4 regions of the Paenibacillus sp. VCA1 genome follow, and region 1 is predicted to be linked to each of the others. Evidence: a T-box and tRNA genes for the amino acid it is inferred to sense, from the RefSeq annotation. Region 1 holds a T-box; the other regions hold tRNA genes.

Region 1 (4,187 bases):
TCCGAGACGTTCCCACAGCTCTTCGGCGATATGCGGCGCAAACGGGGACAGCAGCTGCGTGAAGTCCTCGATCGCTTTGCGCGGAAGCGCGTCGGCTTTGTAAGCATCGTTAATGAAGATCATCAGCTGGCTGATCGCCGTGTTAAAGCGCATATGCTCCATGTCTTCGGTCACTTTTTTGATCGTTTTATGCCATACGCGTTTGAAGTCGTCGCCGCCTTCGCCGTCCGTCAATTTCGGATTCAGGCTGCCGTCGTCGTTCACGACGAGGCGCCAGACGCGGGACAGGAAGCGATGCGCGCCTTCCACGCCGTTTTCGTTCCATGGTTTCGTCGCTTCCAGCGGCCCCATGAACATTTCATAGATACGGAGCGTGTCCGCGCCGTAGTTTTCGACGATTTCGTCCGGATTGATGACGTTGCCGCGCGATTTGCTCATTTTTTCGTTGTTCGTGCCAAGGATCATGCCCTGGTTGACCAGCTTCTGGAACGGCTCCTTCGTGCTGACCACGCCCAGGTCGTACAGCACCTTATGCCAGAAACGGGCATACAGCAAGTGGAGCACCGCATGCTCGACGCCGCCGATGTACAGGTCGACCGGCATCCACTCCCGTTCTTTCTCCTTCGAGACGAGCGCTTCCTTGTTGTGCGGATCGATGAACCGCAGGTAGTACCAGCAGCTGCCCGCCCATTGCGGCATCGTGTTGGTCTCGCGGCGCGCTTTCATGCCGGTTTCCGGATCGACCGTTTCCACCCATTCGGTTACGTTCGCAAGCGGGGATTCCCCGGTTCCCGAAGGTTTGATTTGGTCGATGTCCGGCAGCATCAGCGGAAGCTGATCCTCAGGCACGGTTTTCATCGTTCCGTCTTCAAGATGCAAAATCGGAATCGGTTCGCCCCAATAACGCTGGCGGCTGAACAGCCAGTCGCGCAGGCGGTAGGTCGTTTTCCCTTGGCCTTTGCCGTTCTCTTCAAGCCATGCGATCATTTTGGCGATCGCCTCTTCGGTGCCCAGTCCGTCCAGGAAGCCGGAGTTCACATGCACCCCGTCTCCGGTGTAAGCTTCTTCCTGAACGTTGCCGCCTTTGACAACCTCGATGATGTCCAGACCGAATTGCTTCGCGAATTCCCAGTCGCGCGTGTCATGGCCCGGAACCGCCATAATGGCGCCTGTTCCATAACCCGCGAGGACGTAATCGGCGATCCAGATCGGCAGCTTCGCGCCGTTGACCGGATTGACGGCATAAGCGCCCGTAAATACGCCGGTTTTGTCTTTGGCAAGATCCGTGCGCTCCAGATCGCTTTTGCGCGCGGCGAGATCCTGGTACGCTTTGACGGCTTCCCGCTGCTCCGGCGTCGTAATGTCGGCTACGAGCTCATGCTCGGGAGCCAGCACGCAATAACTCGCGCCGAACAAGGTGTCCGGACGGGTCGTAAACACCGTCAGATGGCCGTCATGTCCTTCGATGGCGAAATTCACTTCGGCCCCTTTGGATTTGCCGATCCAGTTGCGCTGCATGTCCTTGATGCTTTCGGACCAGTCGAGATCCTCCAAATCCTCAAGCAGCCGCTCGGCGTACTCGGTAATTTTCAGCACCCATTGCCGCATCGGCTTGCGGATGACCGGGTGCCCGCCGCGCTCGCTTTTGCCGTCGATGACTTCTTCATTGGCAAGCACCGTGCCCAAGGCCGGGCACCAGTTGACAGGCAGCTCCGCTACATAGGCGAGGCCCTTTTTGTACAGCTGGATGAAAATCCATTGCGTCCATTTGTAATATTCCGGATCCGTCGTGCTGATCTCCCGGTCCCAGTCGTAGGAAAAGCCGAGGGATTTGATCTGGCGGCGGAAATTGTTGATGTTTTTTACCGTGATATCGCGCGGATGTTCGCCCGTATCAAGCGCGTGCTGCTCGGCCGGCAGGCCGAACGCGTCCCATCCCATCGGGTGAAGCACATTATAGCCGCGCATTCTTTTATAACGGGATACGATGTCGGTAGCCGTATAACCTTCCGGATGGCCTACATGAAGGCCTGCGCCGGACGGATACGGAAACATGTCGAGCGCGTAAAACTTCGGCTTGCCCGGTTCTTCTCCCGTTTTGAACGTATGGTGTTCATCCCAATACTTTTGCCACTTCGGCTCGATAGACTGGTGATGATACCCCTGAGCCTGCTGCTGGTTTTCACTCATTGACTCATTGCCCCCTCTTACAGTCAGGCGGACGCTGAATGCGCCGCATCTTTCGCTAGAATCTCATTAAAAAAACCTCTGCAATCCATAGCGTATTCGCGCTAGGGACGAGAGGTTTGATTCCCGTGGTACCACCCTAGTTAGCGGGAAAACATGCTTTGCTTCCCACTCCCTTTGCACCCTTAACGGAGGTGAGACGATGGTTGTTCACGCTAGGGACCGGCCAAATCCGTCCCCCGTTCCAACCATGACTCCGAGGCGAGTTCATTCCGCTTCGTCAACCGGCTTGCACCGACCGCCGGCTCTCTGGGTGACACCGCCGAAACTACTACCCCTCATCATTGCCGTAAATATCATGAAATTGTTGCTAAACATTAAGTCATATTATATATAAAACGCGAATTATAGTCAATCCGGTCGCTTTTTCGGGCTTCCTTCGCTTAAAGGCAAATGCCGTGCGTCAGCCGAAAGTTTTGATGAAGTTTTTTTGGTCCTTCGTAAAAACGTAGCCGCGGTTTTCGTAAAATCGGTGGGCCTGCGTTCTGCTGGGATGGGACAGCAGCTTTATCCCGGAATATCCGTTATCCTTCCCCCACTGCTCAAGCCTTCCGATCAACAAGCTTCCGATTCCCTGATTGCGAAGCTCCTTTTTAACGACAAACCCCAAAACGTTAACCAGGGAGTCCGAAAAAAGCAGCTCATACGGGCTTCCGTGGATGTATCCGATCACCTTGCCGTCCCGTTCGCCGACAAAAACGACGTCTTTGGTTTTGCTTGCGATGATTTCGATCCGCCGCTTGACTCTCTCTTCCGAAAACGTACGAAAATTAGGGTTGAAATCCACGTTCAGCCAATAAACGTCGCGATCATCGGTTGGCCGGATTTCCCTGATCGTAACTTCTCCCGCGTTTTCTGCCATGCCTGCTCCTCCTCTTATTTCCGTCATCCGTTCGACGATGTATTCGGCGCGGACTTCCGTGTTTCCTCCCAAGCGAATAGCGGGCGCAGCATAACGGCCATCCAGATTAACCCTGTAAATAGGGCCGCAGCTTCAAGACCGATTCAGAAGCTTGCGGGGATGACGGAACATAAACCTTTTGAATCAAAAAAGCCGGCCCGCCGGAAATGTAATTTCCGACGGCCGGCTCGTGTTATCCTTTTGCAGCAAATCTATTTGACCGCGACATAAAACAGCCTCTGGGCATCGTCTCCGGGCTCCGCCCATTGAAAGTCCGCGAAGCATTTCACATCCCGGAAACCGGCCTTGACCAGCTCCGTTTTCATCCATTCCGGATCATAGGCGCGCTGTACATGCGTTTCCTCGAACCGGCGGTATAAACCGCCCTGCTCCTCCTTCGCGAAAATGCTCAAGTGATGTTCGATTTCGCAGCGGGAGGCATCCAGCTCGCAGGTCCATATGTACGATACCGACCGGTCATCCCAAACGAAAGGCTGTTCTTCGGCATAACGGATGATGGTGTTCGGGTGATGCACGTCGAACACGAAAATGCCTCCGGGCTTCAGCCCCCGGTACGTATGCTCGAACGCGGAAACGACGTCCCGTTTTTCGGTAAGGTAGCTGAAGCAATCGCAAAAAGAAATGACCGCATCCACCTGTTCCGGAACCTCCCATTCCCGCATATCCTGCTGAACCCAACGGATGGAGCCTTCGCGGAACAGCCTGCTCCCTTTGGACGTGCTTTCCATTTTCCGTCTGGCAACGGACAGCATATCAGCGGACAGGTCGATGCCCGTCACCTCGAAGCCCGAATTGACGAGCGGAATCGTAATGCTGCCGGTGCCGCAGCCGAGCTCGACGACGCTTTTGGGCATGCTCCCATGTTTCTCCCAGGCCTCCCGCGCAAAACGGAGCCAATCCGGATAAGGCATGTCCTCCATCAGCTGATCATAGACATATGCAAATTTCTGGTAAGAAGACATGATGACACCGCGCTTTCTGTTCATTTCGGGCAAATGGAGCCGGAAAAGCTACTCTT
Region 2 (4,187 bases), on a different contig from region 1:
CCGGCACCGAGCAGATCGGCCTCTTGAACGCGATCGTCATCGCTTTCGGGGGCGAGCCGCAGGCCTGGGTGACCATGCTTCAGCCATGGAACAACTTTTTCCTGATCATCATCCTCATTTGGATGCAGACAGGCTTTGCGATGGTTATTTTTTCGGCGGCGATCAAAGGCGTTCCCGACGACATCCTGGAAGCGGCCCGCGTGGACGGGGCGGGGGAGATCCGCATATTTTTCCGCATCATCATTCCGTATATCTCGACCACGCTGCTGACGGTCACGACGACGATTATCGTGTTCACGCTGAAAATATTCGACGTCGTCATGGTCATGACGGGCGGCCAATACGACACCGAAGTGGTGGCGACGCAGTTCTACCGGCAGTTTTTCATGTACCGCAACTTCGGTTACGGTTCGACGCTGGCGATTGTGCTCCTGATCGCGGTGCTGCCTGTGATCTACTTCAACCTTCGCCAAATCCGCAAGCAGGGGGGATTCTAAATGGCCGGAAGAACAAAGAAAAAGGGCAAAAAGTGGCTCGTCAACCTCGTCCTCGGCATCATTTGCTTCATTTGGCTCATTCCGACCGTGGGCCTGCTGATTTCTTCCTTCAGACCCGCCGCGGATATTCTTCAGACCGGCTGGTGGAAGGTGTTCCCGCATCAGGAATGGAAAACGACGGATACGATCAAGCTGTCCAAAGACGTGGACCTGCGCCAGCCGATCGAGGTGAACGGCAAAACCTACTCCGACGACCAGCTGAAAGCGGGCGTAAAGTCGGGTGACGAGCGCCTCATTTGGGAAAACCGCAGAAGCCGCGAAATCAGCGTGCAGAAGCCGGGCTGGGTGGCCAGCACCACGCTGACGCTCGACAACTACAAAAACGTCATTTCCGGCAAAGAATATACGCTGAAAGGACCGGACGGCAGCGAAACGAAGGAAAAAGGAACGGGGCTTTCGCAAGCGTTCTGGAACACGCTGACAATCGCCATTCCGGCTACGGTCATTCCGATCCTGATCGCTTCGTTTGCCGCTTACGCCTTCGCCTGGCTGCGTTTTCCCGGCCGGAAAACGATATTTGCGGTCATCATCGCGATGCTGGTCGTGCCGCTGCAGGTGGCGCTGATTCCCGTGCTGAAGGATTTTACCGGGCTGGGCCTGAACGGCAGCTATCTCGGCATTTGGCTGGCGCATTCGGCTTTCGGACTGCCGCTTGTCACCTATTTTATGTATAACTTTATCAGCCAGCTGCCGAAGGATTTGTTCGAATCCGCGTTTATCGACGGGGCAAGCCATTTTACCATTTTCAGCAGGCTGATTTTGCCTTTGTCCGTGCCTGCGCTTGCTTCGATCGGCATTTTCCAGTTCCTCTGGGTATGGAACGATTATTTGGTGTCGCTCATTTTTATCGGCAACCAGCCGGCCGTGCAGGTGATGTCGATGAAGATCGCCGACCTGGTCGGCTCGCGCGGAAACGACTGGCATCTGCTGACCTCGGCCGCCTTCATCTCAATGCTGATGCCGCTGGCGATTTTCTTCCTGCTGCAAAAATATTTCGTCAGAGGTTTGATGGGCGGTTCGGTAAAAGGATAAACGGGTAAAAAGGGACGAAGTTCCCGCCAAACTGTAAATCGGAAATGATAGTGCACTTGCGTTTTGTATCATATGATCAGAAACACGGGCATGTCCGGAAGCGCCGCCGGAACGGGGGGCTTTGCGGATGTGCCTGTTTTTATTAGAGAGGGATGGAGCATTTGCGGAGGACAAGGTTGGCTATTTTTATTCTTAAAAACTTTTTGACGAAAAATGCTTGACGCTGATAGGCTTGTCATGGTATGATCTATCTTGTCGCCGCGAAAGAACACTTTCGACGAAGACGATGACCGATATGCGGTCGTGGCGGAATTGGCAGACGCGCACGGTTCAGGTCCGTGTGGGCTAACCCCCCGTGGAGGTTCGAGTCCTCTCGACCGCATCACAGCAACAAAGAAAAAGCTCTTGAATTCATCCTTGCGATGATTCAGGAGCTTTTTTTGAATATATGGAATCTGCCAAGTGACACGCATGACCTTAAGAAAATTTATAATACCCAATTGGCAAAAACGAAAATACCAAATCCATCTTGAACGCACTGTTGCAAGGCTTGCCGAACTGTTCAAAATTTCGGATCCGCAATTCTTCGATATCACGAATGTTGACGCCGGGAATGGGTTGATGAAGGGAGGCAGTTCCCGTGCACCGTATACCGACAAGTCCCGCGGAACACGAAACTGTATAGTTCGACGACAACCAAACCCGGCGAGTAATAACAAAACACCAGTAAGCGGCTGATTACGACTATGATCATCCGCTTACTGGTTTTGTTTAAAAAAATGGTCAAACCGTCTGTTCTTCCTTCGATGATAATAAACGACGGGTTGCGATTACGGCTATTCCAACAAAAACAGCCGTTATGCCGATCAACAAGGAAGTACCGCCTGCGGGATACAGGACGCTGCCGATCATCGGCGCTGCCGCCATGCCGAGATAACGGATAAAGTTATAAACTCCCATAGCGGTCGCCCGCTCTTGAACGAATTCCGCCGACAGCAAGGTAGGCATTGCAGGCATCGCCAGTCCACTCACGAACCCGGTCAGCATCAAAGCGACGAGCAATAAAACAAGAGAAAGCTGGGCAGCAAAAATGAAAATGACAAGACTGATTATAACAAGCGAACCGGCCAAAAACAGCGCTTTAACAGACCCGATCTTGGCTTGAAGCTTCCCGCTCAGTTTACTCCCGGCAAGATTGAAGGCCATTAGCGCGAGCGAAAAAAGGCCGATTTTTGCAGCACCCAAGCCGTATTGGGATTCCAATATCATAGGGAGGAATACAATGAACGTGTAAAAGACGTCATACAGAACAAAACCGCTAATTAAGACGACCCTGCCGGTTTTGCTTTTAAAAATTCGGCTAAACGCCTTTAGCCCTGGCCGCGTTCCTTTGACTGATGAATTTGCCGGTTTGGTTTCCGGTAACATGAAGATGGCAAAAATCATAATGAGAACAGCACTGGCCGCCGCAAAGCCAAAAGCCCCAGTGTATCCGGCAACCGACCCGATCAAGCCGCCGATCAGCGGACCAACAGCAGGAGAGATACCCAGAATCATTTGATACGTGGCCATGCTTTCGGCCCGCTCTTTACCTTCAAATACATCTCCGATCATCGTTGCGGCAACCAAGGGTACAGCGGCCGCGCCGATCCCCTGAAGCACACGAAAGATAAGCAACATGTCAATCGAAAACGAAAACATACATCCTACTGTAGCTAATACATAAATAATCATCCCGGGGATCAGAATTTTCCTGCGACCGTTACGGTCGACGACAGGTCCAAGCACAACCTGCATGACGGCCATCGCGACCGTGAATAAAGTAACAGTGAGGTTGACCAAAGACAACGAAGTTTGAAGATCCCGCTGCAGGTCCGGGAGCAGAGGGACGTATAAGCTTTGTGCAAGAGACACGATGGCGGCAGAGAGGCCAAGCACAAATAAAATCGTTCTTTTGTTCATTGGGAATTTCTCCTTATCATTTTATTTGACTGACTGTCAGTCATTTTGTGAAATAAGTTTATATCTTAGACTGACTATCAGTCAATTAAAAATTTTAAAAAAACGAACAGGAGTGATCCGAATAGTAGATCTTCACATGCCGAATATTTCAAAAAAACGGTCGGAACGCTAACGAGGTTATTCATAGCCGCTGTACAAAGACGATCTGTAGTTTAAAAATTAGCCGGGAGGAGATGAGCCGAATCTTGGCGGAAGCAACGCTTGCCCGTCGTCTTACAACCTACGCCTTGGCTTTTCGGGCTTGATAAGAAGGGTGGATTTGGCAACTCACCTCGATCTCCCGCTCTTATAAAGAAATGGCTCTTTTGTTCAGTGGCACCCGCGTGAGTCTAATCCCTTTTCAAATTTTGAAATTCGAGTATTGACTGATAGTCAGTCAAATAATATAATGATTGCATCTTGTTGACTGGCAGTCAGTCAATGAGTATATTTTAATCAAGAACAGGAGTGAATGAAAAGGAGTCGTTACGATGCCGCGAATCACGAAAAATCCGAAGGAACGTAGAGATGAAATTTTGAACGCAGCGATGGAATTGTTTAATAGTAAAGGTTTTGAACAGACGTCGGTCAGCGATA
Region 3 (4,187 bases), on a different contig from region 1:
CCGCGGTCATGAGCGCTGGGATCGTAAAGGAAACGCCCAGGCCGATCAGGAACAGGCCGATCAAAGGGACGGCGTATCCGGAGCCGTAAACGATCCGCAGCTGCATGAATGTTCCGATGGCTGCTAGGAGGAACCCCGACGTCATTGGGATTCTGGCGCCGATCCGGCTGACGACGCGTCCGGTGACAATCGGGTTGAAAGCCAGCGGGACCGTCATCGGCAGGAGAACCAAACCTGCTGCATGCGCCGTTAGTCCGAGCGTTTGCTGAAAAAAGAGCGGCATAACGAATAAAACGCCCGACAGTCCGATGTTGACCGCCATGCCGGCGAACATTCCCGCCGACACGGTGGCGTCACGAAACAGACCAAACGGAAGCAGCGGGTCCGCGCCTTTCGTTTCCGCCCGCACAAACAGAACGGCGCCGAGGAGCGCCAGAACGAAAGCGGCCATTACGACCGGCGAAGCCCACCCGTAAACAGGTCCTTCCATCAGCGCGAAGGAAAGCGCGGCGATGGCCGTCACCGCCGTCCACTGCCCCGTCCAATCCAAGCGCCGCCGCTTGCGGGCCGTTTCGGCGCCAAGAGGCAGGACGATGGCCAGGCCGATGACGGCGAGCGGCACGTTCAGAAGGAAGATGCTCCGCCACCCGAACGAATCCGCCAGCAGGCCGCCGACGACGGGGCCGGCAGCCATGGCGATCCCGGTAACCGCAGCCCAGACGCCAAGCGCCCGGGCACGTGCGGACGGTTCGGGAAACGCATGGGCAATCAGCGTTAGCGAAGCCGGCGTCAGAGCCGCTCCTCCCACGCCCAGGACCGCGCGCAAGGCGATCAGCATGCCAAGCGAAGAGGCGGCCGCAGACAAGGCCGAAGCGGCCAAAAACAAGATCAGGCCCCCGACATAGACCCGGCGAGCTCCCAGCTTGTCGGCGAGTCCGCCCATCGAGAGCAGAAAACCGGCAAACACGATCGTATACGCATTGACGACCCATTGAAGGCCGGAAATCCCTCCGCCGAGGTCGGCGCGGATCGCAGGCGGCGCGACGTTGACTACCGTCGTGTCCAGCAGCACCATAAAGTATCCGAGCGACAATCCGGCGATCAGCAGCGCTTTCGCCAGCCTCCTGCGGCTGCCGGTCTTGATTTGCATTGCTTTTTCCAAAGGCGATCCCTCCAGTAAGGCAAAATCGGCATCATCGCCGTTACCGGGAAAGTGTATAATGGTTCATATCATGGGACTAGATGAGGGTTTATCCTAGGAGAAATGATCCTAGGTAAGCCGGGACGGGGGAAGAAACGTGAGGGAACAAGAGGATCGTGAACGCCATCGGGAGCTTGCCCAGTTTTTGCGGACGCGGCGCGCCCGCATGACGCCGGAGCGGGCCGGTTTGCCCGCGGAAGGGAGGAGGCGGACTCCGGGACTCCGGCGCAGCGAGGTGGCGCTTCTTGCAGGCATCAGCGTCGACTGGTATACGTGGCTGGAGCAGGGCCGAAACATCCAGGTGTCTTCCCAGGTGCTGGAGAGCATCGCGCACGCCCTGCAGCTGGATGCCGACGAAAAAAAACATCTGTTTCTCCTTGCCTTGCAGCAGTACCCTGCTGCATCAACGCAGGCTGCCCCGGAAATTTCGCCGGCGCTTCAGCGGTTTCTTGATCTGCAGGGAACAAGCCCGGCTTACGTGACCGACCAGCGTCTGAATATCGTGGCATGGAACCGGATCGCCAGTATGCTGTACGGCGGGTATGAAACGATGTCAGCGCGCGAACGCAACTCCGTCTGGCGTACGTTTACTTCCCCGGATGTCCGGGAACTGCTTCGCGAACATTGGGAATCGCATGCCCGGCACCGGCTGGCGCAGTTTCGGGCAAGCTACGCCAAATACGCCGGCGATCCATGGTGGACGGACATGATCGGGGAATTAAGCCGCACAAGCGAAGAATTCAGGGCGTGGTGGCCGCGGCATGACGTATTAAACGGTCCCGAAGGGGAAAAAATCAATTATCATCGGGCTGTTGGCAAGCTCACATTCGAGCAGGTCTCGTTTATCATGTCCGATGAACCGAATCTGACCGTTACGCTCAACGTTCCAGCGGCGGACGGCGATACCGTCGCCAAGTTAAGCAAGCTTTTAAAGGAATAAGCGGGCTGGTTTTACACCCCCTTTTGCCGCAAGAAGAACTTTTGCCCGGGATCTGACCCGTAAAAAGGAATAAACTATTTACATTTCTTAATTATCGGTGTATAATAACAGAGTTGCTGAAAAAGTTGATGCGCGGTAGTGGTGGAATGGCAGACACGCTATCTTGAGGGGGTAGTGGGCGTACGCCCGTGGAGGTTCGAGTCCTCTCTACCGCATTTATAATCAGAACGACGAGAAAATCCCTGTTTTGCAGGGATTTTTTGTTTTGTTTCGGTTTTTTTACGTCGTCACGATGCGTTCAGGATTTTGCAAAAACTGTAGTTTTTTGCGGGCTCCGCTTCAAAATAATGAGACATAGGCTTCGGCCATGTTCATTAAAATGCTGCGCTCCACCTGTTCGCCCGCAGCTCCCAGACCTCGGCCGCTCGTGCCCGAAAGTCCTTGAAGGGCGTCGCACAACAGATGGAGCCTTGCCAGATGGAATGGGCGCAGATTTGAAATCAAGCCGGTTTCGATGCTCGAAACGCTTTTGAAATTCCTATGCAACACCTGTTCGAACCATGAAGCCCACGCGGTCCAATCTACCGGCCGGTTCCTTTCGTTGAAGTACATTTCCCCCCAGCCGCAGCCTCCGCTTGTCACAATCCGCATCAATACCCTGTAATGATCACCGAAACCGCAAAAGGTACCCGCGTTCTCTTTTGTTAGATGAATTACGAACAACTCAATGGCATGCAGGCGAATCGTCCCCTGGGCAGCCAGTGGCTCCGTGTCGGATTCGGTATGAAGCATAGATTTCTCTCCTTTTGTCGCTTACGGAGTTAGCTGCCGGATTCGGGCCAGGAGAAGCCCTACGCAGGTTGCCCTGCGATTCACCCCGCGGCCTTGGCGGCCGGATGGTTCCCCCGTTTCCCGGGTAGCGGGAATTCAGCGCGTGATTGTTTAAAGGTACTAGGATTTCAGATTTTTACCTCCTTGGATTTTTGCAAACTCCTCAAGTAATTGGCATTTATAATAACGGACGGCAGAGCGTTTGTAAAATGAAATGTAAATCGTGAAAGGCCGGGCTTTGCCGAAATCGGACCGTGTCGATGGCAATCTGGCGATGACGGCTGTTTTTCTCCCGTTTTCTCATTTTGCCACGGTTCTTCGTCTGTTTGCGAAAATAGCTTGCGTACATAATAAGCCGGAAAAGGCAGGCCGCTTCATCAAACGTCAAAAACAAGAAAATAGAGAGCATGCGAGAGTTTAACGGAGATAAATGCTTTTGTAAGCGATAACCTGCTCATTAAGGCCGCCATTTTACGTGAATAGCGATTTCGCGCTGCCTTTACATGCCGATACGCGCAGGTGTATGATTCAAATCGTAATTCAACATGTTTCCATTTTTTGAATCGCTGAGTTTCCGTTCGTTTAGGAACGGGAATCGGGGGAACCAATCGCGCGCTCCCGTCGTCCGGTGTGAGAGTCGGACGGCAGGCAGGCCGCAGGGGTGAATCCCGTGACCGGATGCCATGGATCCGCCATCACGGGTAGAGCGACTCTCACCGCTCGAATCCGTCAGCTAACCTCGTAAGCGTCGTTTGGGAGAGGAATGATGAAACTTGTGATCGATGCAGATCGACCGCAGGGGACCTAATGACCTCTGTGGTTTTTTGTTGCCAAAATACGAAAAATAAGCAGCTTATAAAAAATGAAACGTCTTTAACGCTGAATTCCGGCTTCGGCCGGAAGCGGGGGAACCAACGCGCCGTATGCATCCAATTTGCCGATGGCGCCGGGGTGAATCCCTATGTCCGAAACGGACGAGGGAAGGGCGACTCTCACGCCCTAATCCGTCAGCTAACCTCGTAAGCGTATAGGGAGAGGCCCCATTTGTCGTGAGCATATATTCATGGCTTTCTTTGGTCATGGATTTTTGAAGCCGCGGGAAAGATCCTCTTTCCTGCGGCTTTTTCCATTCTATCGGAACGTAAAAACCGCTGAATCGCCGTTTCTGTTATTGCAAGAAGTATTCATTCGAATCCGATTCTTCGAAAAAAGGAG
Region 4 (4,187 bases), on a different contig from region 1:
ATCACTTTCACGGACTAATCGTCCATTTATAAACAATGCCTTTCAAGCGGCGTTCTTTTCGCTTATAATATATTTAAGATCACGAGAGGGGAGGCAGCGAAAATGGGGAAAGAACCGGTAAGCGAGCAGTATTTTGTCGATAAGCTGGCTGCGGCCAAGGATCATTTCGAACGCGCGTTGGATTGCAAGCATACGGAGTTCGATGATCTGTATCCCTACATGATGGAGCATCCTCAATTTTTCTGGTATAAACGTTACGTCGCATGGTCAGAACTGTTGACCATCGTACGTATGTGTGATGAGCTTGACTTTTCCTGGAAGGATTTGTTCGCCCCTCATCAGGTGGAGTATGTTGAAAAACGGGTGATGTCTTCAACCGTGTTGGATTATTGGTTTGAGAAAAACGACAGCAAAGAGCATGCGCAACGCTAGCCTAACCGCATCAATGGGGGATTCAGCCGGCAAGCCGCTGCAAAAGATAGGACCTAAATGAATCCATTTAGGTCTTTTTTTGAAGATTAAATTATAAGTTTCAGAGCGATTGCTTCCTTATATCTTAAGGAAAATTTCCGCTAAGCGCGGTCTGTCTTCCGTGAAAGTACGTCGAGAGACGTTTTCTTCATCTCAGAAAATTGACCTATAACTGCGATCCGACTTTTTTCGTAGCCAAAACTACACTTTGTCGGGTTGTTTTGTGAAATTGCAATAGGAAAGGAGGCGCAACGATGATTACCGACGAACAGCTTAACCACTACCGCCTTTCCGGAGAAATGGTCAGGGTAGTCCGCGACGGGATCGAAGACAATGACGTCAAAGGCATCGTGGTCGCTTGGGATGACAAGCACGTGCTGATCCGCCGCCGCAACCGGAAGGTGGTCAAGCTCGACCGGAACTATATTTACCAGCCGGTGGACGAGCCACGCATCCATCCCGAATCATGATTCATGATTCATGCCAGGATGGATATAACATGTATGTATGGCCGCTTGAACGATCGGGAACGTTCTGTCTGAACGGACAGTGCGATTCCCGCGGTGGAAGCGGCTTTTTTTGGGTAATTCGGGAAGCTGCTCCAAAGGAGCCCCTTACAGTGCGGAAACGGGCGATGAGGGAAGGGGATCTGGCGAAAAGCCGTTGGCGTCGGTCTCCGGGCGAAGCCCTAAATAAGCCTTCATTCGGGCCATCATTTCGCTGCGGAAGGCCGGCCACAGGATGTTCATTTCGCCCGTATACCCCCTGCAGACGTATTGGGCGCCGATGCCGCGCTCGTCCTGGCTTATTTCATAGACGCGGATTCGGCGGCTTTTGAATTCCCTTTTGACGCCCGATAGCAGCATCATGGCCTGACGATCTCCCCCGGCCACAACTTCCATGTACAGCTCCGGAGTTTTGAATACGCCGCTTTCTTCCATAATGCGAAGGTCCCGTTCAAACACTTTATGGATGAATTGCAGCAGAAGGTAGCTTTTGATCAGCGACAGCTCGTCGCGCGTTATGCCTGGAACAGACAATCGGATCACCGCCTTTATGCGAACTCATGTTCCTATTCTATCCCGTTTGCCGCGTTTTTATCAATACTTTTTGCGCTGGCAGTTGCTTCCGTTTCGTTCTTCCAAACAAATATAAAAAAATGTTGACTATAATTTTGATCCGTGGTATGATCTATCTTGTCGCCGCGAAAGAGTCGGAAACGATGAAATCAGCCAAGCGATAAATACATATGCGGTCGTGGCGGAATTGGCAGACGCGCACGGTTCAGGTCCGTGTGGGCTAACCCCCCGTGGAGGTTCGAGTCCTCTCGACCGCATCGATTAAAAACAGATCCGTAAATTCATTTACGGATCTGTTTTTTTATATCAATGACAACCTTATTAAAGCACTGGCTCAAAGAAATTTTTAATAAGGGTTTTTAATCAGAATAAAGAAAAGTCCCGAAGGCTGTTCTATAAACCGAAGAAAACGGTTAATTAAAAGCACTAAGCGGTCCGCTTTGTAAAATCTTATCCACATCCTCGTATCCAGGTGGGTAGGCGAAATTGTAACGTGCAGGAATTGCAAAAACATATTTATCGTTATGACCCAATTCGCTCGGTTTGAGAGCTGCTGCACCAATAAAAAATTCTTCCCGTAGAAGAGAGTCCCACTGACGGATTGTAAATACCATAATGGGTATATCCTGCCTCGGCGTTTGTGCGGTCCATCGAGGATCTCGAATCGAAAGGATTGGCCCCGTTTCCATAGACTTTTCCCTTATGTTTTTGTCCATTACGTTGCCTTCCCAATGACGATCTACAATGGAATAACCTTTCCAGCTTTCGGGTAGAGAAAACTGAAAACCGTATTGTTTATTCGAATACACGATAGAGTTTGAATCCGTGGATGAAGGGGGTGGATTCGGGCTTTGAGTTGGCGTTTTTGTTGGTTGATTTGCGGCTTCGGTTGGTTGGGATTGGAAATTTCCATTGTCTTTATTCGTGCAACCTGCTAATAAAATCATGGTGATAAGAACTAGAACAGGAAGCTTAATCAAAAACCGTCACCATCCTTATGGGATCAAAATTTCTAAAATTACAGACGATAACGAAGGTGGATCGTGTTATCTTCACTAAAACCTTCACTCCTATCTCGGGTGAGCAACAATAAAAAAATGATCTGTTTCCGATCAGTCTGTAGAGATGCTTTATGAGGGGGGAGATGGATTTTGTTATTGCGATACCTTAAAGGTGCCGGCAGTTCATTGTTTATTGGAATCCTGCTCTTTTTATTTACGGTTATGTTCAATCGTGATTATATCAAAACCCAACTTTTATTTGTCACATTGTATAACTACATTTTTTGTTTGCTTGGAATGATCTTATTCATTGTTCTAACAAAAACAAAAATAGGATCTAATCATTGGGTTGGTTCAATACTGTATATACTCTTGGGATTCCTTTCATCATTAAGCTTTCCTCCCCTTTATTATATATTTATCGCAGGATCTTTCGTTTTTTACTTCGTACAACTGACAAAAAATAATTTATTGTCTGCGATTTTGGCTTTCTCCGGCCCCCTTTTCTTGGTTGTTCTCTTCTTTGTGATCTGAAAAAAAGCGTAAAATCGTTATGACGCGACCACGCTTCTTTGCATTGTTATTCTTTTGCCCATTAATGTAACCAAATAGAAAATATAGTGTTATAGTTTTGATGACATGAAGTAGGGAGGTTCATGATGCTTAAAAAGTGGATTGCATGCTTACTTGCCTCGGCGTTATTGGCAATGCCTATGACATCCGTGACGAGCTTTGCCGCGAAAAATGCAATAAAGGATGTGACCATTTTTAACGGTCAGATTCATAACGGCCGCGTGCTCGTTCCGCTACGCGTGGTCTCTGAAAACCTGGGGGCCAAAGTGGAGTGGTTTCAGCAAGCCAAGGAGCTCAAAATTGTGAATGGCAATACGATCATTCGGCTGGGTGCCAATTTCGACATTGCCATTGTTGAAACCCCGCCACCCGCCGATGATCCAGCCGCTCCGCCTCGAAAATATATCGAGCTAGGTACGGCTATGCAAATTATAAAAGGGACAACTTATGTACCGTTAGCATTTGCCGGCCAGTCGCTTGGGGCGAATGTTGCCTGGAACAATGACTCGAAACAAGCGACAGTGACACTGAACGGAAAGCAGCTTTTTATTCATATGGAACAACCGGCCTTGAACATCCCCGAACAGCAAAAAATCCCGGAAGCGCGTTTGAAGGCATTGTCTGATAAATTAAACGAAGCAGCGACGCTATCGTCGACCAAAAACGCGAGAACACGCTTTAAACCTTACTTCACGGAGAAACTGATCCAATCCATGATTCAAAAAAAGGGATTGGGCACAGCAAACACTTATACAACACCTATCACTTTTCCGGAATATATCAGTCCGACGAAAGCTTTCCTTTCCCAGTCTGTCGTTTTGGCAAACGGCTTAACGGGCGAAGATCAGTATATCGAGGACCGGACGATCGCCCTTGTGTATACGAAGGGAGTATGGAAAATCGACAATGTTAGCACCAGCGGTAGGGTAGTGACGGCAGGGTTTGCAAAAGATCCGATTTGATAAAACATCGTCTTATTGAGCCATTCCCAAAGCTGGACCCATGTGGAACGTCGGCGGGGCTATCGGTGCGCGGCTGCTTATTTTAACATGAAGAGAAAGAC

The links. A T-box is a leader RNA that pairs with one kind of tRNA and senses whether it is charged. The one in region 1 lies ahead of leuS (leucine--tRNA ligase), so its partner is inferred to be a tRNA-Leu.
Region 2: it encodes a tRNA-Leu, which carries the amino acid that the T-box ahead of leuS (leucine--tRNA ligase) is inferred to sense. The anticodon was not compared.
Region 3: it encodes a tRNA-Leu, which carries the amino acid that the T-box ahead of leuS (leucine--tRNA ligase) is inferred to sense. The anticodon was not compared.
Region 4: it encodes a tRNA-Leu, which carries the amino acid that the T-box ahead of leuS (leucine--tRNA ligase) is inferred to sense. The anticodon was not compared.

Annotation. Positions count from the first base shown of each region.
Region 1 covers NZ_JAVLSX010000002.1:450,519-454,705, forward strand. The annotation lists gene leuS (leucine--tRNA ligase) at 1-2,190, opposite strand, end outside; T-box leader at 2,291-2,541, opposite strand; gene RJP21_RS05725 (GNAT family N-acetyltransferase) at 2,651-3,109, opposite strand; gene RJP21_RS05730 (class I SAM-dependent DNA methyltransferase) at 3,361-4,131, opposite strand; gene RJP21_RS05735 (CvfB family protein) at 4,180-4,187, opposite strand, start outside.
Region 2 covers NZ_JAVLSX010000010.1:10,070-14,256, reverse strand. The annotation lists gene RJP21_RS21765 (carbohydrate ABC transporter permease) at 1-497, shown strand, start outside; gene RJP21_RS21760 (carbohydrate ABC transporter permease) at 498-1,589, shown strand; tRNA gene RJP21_RS21755 (tRNA-Leu) at 1,887-1,971, shown strand; gene RJP21_RS21750 (MFS transporter) at 2,373-3,551, opposite strand; gene RJP21_RS21745 (TetR/AcrR family transcriptional regulator) at 4,082-4,187, shown strand, end outside.
Region 3 covers NZ_JAVLSX010000009.1:209,780-213,966, forward strand. The annotation lists gene RJP21_RS21125 (MFS transporter) at 1-1,162, opposite strand, end outside; gene RJP21_RS21130 (helix-turn-helix transcriptional regulator) at 1,299-2,141, shown strand; tRNA gene RJP21_RS21135 (tRNA-Leu) at 2,274-2,356, shown strand; gene RJP21_RS21140 (hypothetical protein) at 2,481-2,933, opposite strand; cyclic di-AMP (ydaO/yuaA leader) riboswitch at 2,937-3,084, opposite strand; cyclic di-AMP (ydaO/yuaA leader) riboswitch at 3,527-3,736, shown strand; cyclic di-AMP (ydaO/yuaA leader) riboswitch at 3,840-4,012, shown strand.
Region 4 covers NZ_JAVLSX010000005.1:26,358-30,544, forward strand. The annotation lists gene RJP21_RS11960 (xanthine phosphoribosyltransferase) at 1-18, shown strand, start outside; gene RJP21_RS11965 (hypothetical protein) at 103-432, shown strand; gene RJP21_RS11970 (hypothetical protein) at 726-941, shown strand; gene RJP21_RS11975 (YhjD family protein) at 1,086-1,511, opposite strand; tRNA gene RJP21_RS11980 (tRNA-Leu) at 1,723-1,807, shown strand; gene RJP21_RS11985 (hypothetical protein) at 1,964-2,530, opposite strand; gene RJP21_RS11990 (stalk domain-containing protein) at 3,211-4,086, shown strand.